Chroococcidiopsis sp. TS-821: one gene and its partner. The protein of the gene in region 1 binds, or shares a complex with, the protein of each later gene. Links are inferred from orthologs where the notes say so. Each region holds a gene or a part of one and is shown in the gene's direction. Other genes may lie near its edges.

Evidence for each region.
Region 2: the proteins of tig (region 1) and rpsG are in contact, whole or in part, in a crystal structure (PDB 3GTY), measured with the Thermotoga maritima proteins. The link is inferred for Chroococcidiopsis sp. TS-821 from one-to-one orthologs. Residues at the interface, in WP_004081061.1 of Thermotoga maritima: Glu122, Val124, Val129, Leu130, Tyr133, Glu188, Gly259, Ile262, Tyr263, Glu266, Ser270, Glu273, Gln274, Glu277, Arg308, Gln311, Ile312, Ser315, Tyr316, Glu325, Arg329, Arg336, Leu363, Phe366, Trp367, Arg373, Leu377, Arg381, Leu384, Glu387; in WP_004081843.1 of Thermotoga maritima: Lys34, Lys52, Lys55, Glu59, Arg62, Gln63, Glu66, Asn67, Lys69, Val71, Arg95, Ala109, Lys110, Lys111, Gly112, Arg113, Pro114, Glu117, Glu121, Ile124, Ala125, Tyr127, Asn128, Asn129, Thr130, Gly131, Lys135, Asp139, Arg142, Met143.

Annotation. Positions count from the first base shown.
Region 1 is NZ_MVDI01000001.1:1,325,133-1,328,270, reverse strand. Bases 201-3,008 are described here. They hold tig (trigger factor), read left to right. Parts: upstream 201-788; coding sequence 789-2,228; downstream 2,229-3,008. Other genes in these bases: clpP (ATP-dependent Clp endopeptidase proteolytic subunit ClpP), read left to right, coding at 2,550-3,008. In the rest of the region: B1A85_RS06030 (aspartate-semialdehyde dehydrogenase), read right to left, coding at 1-98; more of clpP, read left to right, coding at 3,009-3,138. UniProt on the Bacillus subtilis protein: Involved in protein export. Acts as a chaperone by maintaining the newly synthesized protein in an open conformation. Functions as a peptidyl-prolyl cis-trans isomerase.
Region 2 is NZ_MVDI01000004.1:177,562-180,719, reverse strand. What follows is about bases 228-3,055. They hold rpsG (30S ribosomal protein S7), read left to right. Parts: upstream 228-1,320; coding sequence 1,321-1,791; downstream 1,792-3,055. Other genes in these bases: fusA (elongation factor G), read left to right, coding at 1,908-3,055; rpsL (30S ribosomal protein S12), read left to right, coding at 684-1,055; B1A85_RS13805 (iron-sulfur cluster assembly accessory protein), read left to right, coding at 228-493. In the rest of the region: B1A85_RS13810 (cupin domain-containing protein), read left to right, coding at 1-12; more of B1A85_RS13805, read left to right, coding at 143-227; more of fusA, read left to right, coding at 3,056-3,158.

The DNA of each region.
Region 1 (3,138 bases):
CTCTCTATGGGAAAGTTTCTACTCGCTAATAAATCTAGAAGCTCTGCACCAACAGCGCCCGTCGCGCCTAAAATGGCAACACGATATGATTTTGACAAATGACCTCCTTGTCCTGCTTATTTAGTTAACTTATCTTTATCAAGAGTGGTATACACTTTTTCTAATTTTAGGTTTATACTTTATCAGTTTTTGTTGGAGTTATTAGTTTTCCCAACCAACAATAAAAAAATTACTATGTATCGGAAAATTTTATTTATCTTTAAGCGAGTTAGCAGTAGATAGCATACCTTTCTTATCTTAAACTAATTTTAACAATCTAAATAATAACTCTATAGTTGTAAGATTTTACAAGAAAGATAAGCATCGTCCTCCGAGGAAAAGTTACTAACAGAGGTATACAATTTCAGCGCATTTTTCCTCAAATATCCAGATAACCGAATATTTTTGGTAGGTTCTACACAAATATGGTATCAAGAAGCTTGCTGATGGCTCATGTCATCATAACTGCACTGCATAGTTATGACAACTAGGATAACCGCTACCTGCTTGAACCGCAGCCAATAAAGGCTAGACAATGCGTTGCCATCTAAGTGGCAAACTAGAACTAGAGTACTATTTCGTCGTTTATATCAAAGAGTAATGTAGCTTCCTATATACTCTGTGCAGATACTTCTTAGTAGACACTAAGCTTAAAGATAAAATGGGTTAATGCTCAGGTGCTAATAACGAGTAGCCATTGATTAAGAATTGCTTGAGTAGTCAAAACTGTTTGGAAACATAAGCGCAACATGAAAGTCACCCAGGAAAAACTTCCCGCTAGTCAAATTGGTTTAAGTATTGAAATTCCCGCTGAAAAGTCTCAGCAGACCTATGACCAGGTTATTCAGAAACTTACGCGCACCATGAATGTTCCTGGGTTTCGCAAAGGTAAAGTACCGCGCCAAATCCTATTGCAACGTTTAGGTGCCGTACAAGTTAAAGCAGCTGCCTTAGAAGAACTGATTCAAACTGGAATTACAGAAGCGATCGAGCAAGAAGCTATACAAGCGATCGGTCAACCACAACTACGCTCGTCGTTTGAAGAATTGATCGCTCAATACGAGCCTGGCAAAGCCTTGCACTTTTTGGCAGCGGTTGACGTACAACCCGAGGTCAACCTAACTCAATACACCGGCTTACAAGTAAAAGCCGAGGAAGTCAAATATAAGCCTGAAAAAGTTGACCAGCTCATTGCAGAACAACAAAGTGAAATGGCGACTCTGATTCCTGTGGAAGGACGTGCTGCAGCGCTAGGAGACGTCGCAATAGTAGATTTCAAAGGCTATTTAGCTCAAGAAGGCGAAGAAGAACCGCAAGCGATCGCGGGTGCATCAGCTGACGATTTTCAATTGGAACTGCAACAAGAACGCTTTATCCCTGGCTTTATCGATGGCATTGTCGGAATGCAGCCGGGGGAGACTAAAGAAGTTGCAGCGCAGTTTCCTGAAGATTATCCTCAGCCAGATGTTGCCGGACGTGCAGCAGTTTTTACTGTGACATTAAAAGAGCTGAAAGAAAAAGAGTTACCAGAACTTAATGACGATTTTGCGCAAGAAGTGAGCGAGTTTCAAACTTTGAATGAATTGCGCAGTTCTTTAGAGGAGCGCTTTAGAGCAGAAGCTGAGCGACAAACTAAAGCAAATAAAGAAAAGGCGCTCATCGATGAGCTAGTTAAACATTTAGAAGTAGATCTACCCGAAACACTCATCGAAAAAGAAGTCAATGCCATGCTGACACAAGCAGCCGTGCAGTTGAGCCAACAAGGAATTGATGTTAAAAAATTGTTTACGCAAGAGAGTGTTGCTAAGTTAAGAGAAAACTCCCGTCCAGAAGCAATTGAGCGGCTTAGAAGCGCGCTAGCACTTCAGGAAGTCGCTCGACGCGAGTCGATAACAGTCGAAAACTCTGAAGTGGAAGCGAAAGCAAAAGAAATCTTAGCGCAGTACTCGAATGAAGATATCGACGTTAAAAGATTGCGTGAAGTTGTAGAAGAAGACTTGCTGCGAGAAAAAATTACGCGCTGGCTAGAAGAACACAACACAATCGAATTGCTACCAGAAGGCTCGTTAAGTGCTTCTGAAGCTGAAGCGTCAACTGAAGATGAACCTGTAGCAGCAACTACTACTGATGTTGCAGCAAGCGATCGCCCAGCTTCAACTGACTCAACGGAAGAAATTGAGGCATCGTGAGCGTTGCGGCTTTCAGATGACTTAAAGAAATTTTACTGAATGCTTAGACAACAGTGACTCGCATTGGTAGAGCTTGGGTAAGACAATAAATTTTGCTAAGCAAGAAATATCTTGCCTAAGCTGCGCGCGCAACGGCGCTCTTACTGCTATCTTTAGAAACAGAGAAATAATGCACTTTATCGAAGTATATTGTTTCTTCAAGTTATGAAAATTTCCTAAAGTTGATTTATTAATGAATAAGGCATAATAGTTCACAGGTGGTGCATTCACTAAATAGTTTAAATGCACGACACATTCAGTATCATTCTGAGACACTGTGATATGCTCGTATCTCAAACTTCAAATCACCCGATAACTAGTTCACACTCCTTAGAAATCAACTCGCTTGGTGCCAGCAACATTGTCCCCATGGTTGTCGAACAATCGGGTATGGGAGAGCGGGCATTCGACATCTACTCCAGATTACTCAGAGAGCGAATTATTTTTTTGGGAACTCAGGTAGATGACGCTGTAGCCGACTCAATAGTTGCACAATTGTTATTCTTAGATGCAGAAGACCCTGAAAAAGATATTCAACTCTATATCAATTCACCAGGGGGATCTGTAACAGCAGGCATGGCAATTTATGACACAATGCAGCAAATTCGCTGTGATGTTGCTACGATCTGCTTTGGGCTAGCTGCAAGCATGGGTGCTTTCCTTTTGGCAGCAGGAGCGCATGGCAAGCGGATGTCACTACCCAATTCGCGGATCATGATTCACCAGCCACTAGGTGGTGCTCAAGGACAAGCAGTAGATATTGAAATTCAAGCAAGAGAAATCCTCTACCTCAAGCGCAAGCTTAATGAAATCTTGGCATATCATACCGGTAAACCTCTAGAGCGAATTGAAGCCGATACGGAAAGAGACT
Region 2 (3,158 bases), on another replicon or contig:
CGCACCAAGTAAAAATTAAGAGTAGGGAAAAAAATACAGTTAAGATGCATAGTAGGAAAACTAATAAAACGTTATAAATTAACTTTTGTGTCTAGCTAGCTCAGTCAAGGCACGAGTTCATTCCCTACTCTACAATGCATTCATGGTTCGTCTCAGTACATCTGCAGCTAAGGAAATCCAACGCCTGCGCTCGAAGCAGCAAGATCGAAACGTCTTTTTGCGGCTAAAAGTGTGCACTGGCGGTTGCTCTAACTTGCTGTATAACATGGAGTTTGATACCGGCATTACCTCAAGCGATCGCGTTTATAACTGTAGCGGAATTACGGTCGTTGTCGATGCGCAAAGTGTTAATTATGTTCGTGACCTCCTCCTTGATTATTCGGAAGATTTGATGGGCGGAGGTTTTCGCTTTCATAATCCGCAAGCGATCGCAACTTGTAGCTGTGGTAACTCCTTTTCTGTGGCATCAGAATCCTCTACTTCGCAAGAGTAGCGATTGATAAGCAACTATCAAGCAAGAAACATCAACGCATTCCGTAATTCAACCCTTGGGCAACAAATCTCAACTGTATTCTCTGACCTCTGCCCTTTGCTACTACTAATTTGACACGCTACGCATGAGTTTGTTATACTCAGGATTTGTTAAAACTAAGAGCAGTAAGCAAAATTACGTGCTGTAACCCATGCCAACTATACAGCAACTCATTCGTAGCGAACGTCAACTCACAAGTAAGAAAACAAAATCACCAGCGCTGAAGGAATGCCCACAGCGTAGAGGTGTCTGCACGCGCGTGTATACCACAACACCCAAGAAGCCGAACTCTGCCCTGCGTAAGGTAGCTAGGGTACGCTTAACCTCTGGATTTGAAGTCACAGCATACATTCCTGGAATTGGTCACAATTTACAAGAACACTCGGTCGTCATGATTCGTGGCGGTCGTGTCAAAGACTTACCTGGAGTGCGATACCACATTATTCGAGGAACTTTAGACACTGCCGGAGTTAAAGACCGCAAACAAGGTCGCTCCAAGTATGGTACAAAGCGTCCCAAGTAACACAGTTTGCCAAAAAAAACTGTAGCAGATCTCACGCTTGCTACAATTCTTAAATAAAATGTTAAAGTGGCAAAGGTAATGCCTGCGCTTCATTATATTAAGTGAAGGCGTGTTCGATAGACAGCTTGCAAAATTAACATATTCAGCTTAAAGACTAGAATGATGGCTAGTCGCGTTTAGAGCTGTGCCAAAAGTGACACAGCAGGAGACCGCTCTATAGAAATTATGTCGTTGTTGCCCAGTAGTTTAATTTAAAGGCTTACGTATGTCTCGTCGTACTGTTATTCAAAAACGTCCAGTTCCCCCAGATTCAGTATATAACAGTCGCCTCATTAGTATGATGATGCGGCGGGTGATGCGTAATGGTAAGAAATCGCTAGCTGCAAGAATCATCTATGATGCTATGAAAACTATTGAAGAACGAACTGGGGGCGATCCTATCGAAACTTTTGAAAGAGCGGTACGTAATGCAACTCCGCTAGTCGAAGTAAAAGCCCGTCGTGTTGGAGGTGCAACATACCAAGTACCAATGGAAGTACGTGCAGATCGAGGAACGACGTTAGCACTCCGCTGGTTGATTCAGTACGCAAGACAACGTTCGGGTCGCTCGATGGCAAGCAAACTTGCTAGTGAATTAATGGACGCGGCAAACGAGACAGGAAGTGCCATTCGTAAGCGAGAAGAAACTCATCGTATGGCAGAAGCAAACAAAGCGTTTGCTCACTATCGATACTAGATTGATACTAGAGGGGAAATCAGCACAAACATAGAGCGGGTTCCCCTAAACGTATAGAATCTTAACAGATAGTAATATTAAAGATACCTGCGGCAACACAACTTAAGGAGGTAACTGTGGCACGTACAGTCCCGCTGGAAAAAGTACGCAATATCGGGATTGCGGCCCACATTGATGCGGGCAAAACAACAACAACAGAGCGAATTCTCTTTTATTCCGGTATTGTTCACAAAATTGGTGAAGTTCACGAAGGAACAGCAGTCACTGACTGGATGGAGCAAGAGCGGGAACGTGGAATTACGATTACCGCAGCTGCGATTACAACAAGCTGGAAAGATCACCAAATTAACATTATTGATACTCCTGGGCACGTAGACTTCACAATTGAAGTAGAGCGTTCAATGCGAGTATTAGACGGCGTAATCGCCGTGTTCTGCTCGGTTGGTGGAGTACAACCCCAGTCAGAAACGGTATGGAGACAGGCAGACCGGTATAAAGTTCCGAGAATTGCCTTCATCAACAAAATGGATCGAACTGGGGCAAACTTTTACAAAGTTTATAACCAAATCCGCGATCGCTTACGTGCCAATGCTGTACCCATACAACTGCCAATCGGTAGCGAAGATACGTTTCAGGGACTTGTAGACCTTGTGCGGATGCGCGCCTTTATTTACACAAACGATAAAGGAACAGATATCCAAGAAACCGAGATTCCTGCGGAGATGCAGGAAGCAGCAGCCGAGTACCGCATGAAGCTGATTGAAGCCGTCGCAGAAACTGACGAAGCATTAATCGAAAAGTATCTAGAAGGGGAAGAACTCACCGAAGCAGAAATTCGTCAAGGCTTACGTCAGGGAACAATTGCAGGGACTATTGTACCGGTACTGTGTGGTTCGGCTTTTAAAAATAAAGGCGTCCAACTACTACTTGACGCAGTTGTCGATTATTTGCCAGCACCAATTGACGTACCAGCAATTCAAGGTACGCTACCATCGGGCGAAACCGTTGAACGTCGAGCAAGTGATGACGAACCTTTCTCGGCTTTGGCTTTCAAAATTATGGCCGATCCCTACGGACGTCTGACCTTTATCCGCGTTTACTCTGGAGTTCTTAAGAAAGGTAGCTACGTCATGAACTCCACGAAGGGTAAGAAAGAGCGGGTATCGCGCCTGGTGGTATTGAAAGCTGACGAGCGAACTGACGTGGACGAACTGCGTGCCGGAGATTTAGGAGCAGCGCTAGGACTTAAGGATACCTTTACAGGTGACACGCTTTGCGATGAAAATGCTCCAGTTATCTTAGAGTCTCTATATATTCCAGAGCCAGTAATCTCGGTAGCGGTCGAACCAAAAACCAAGCAAGACATG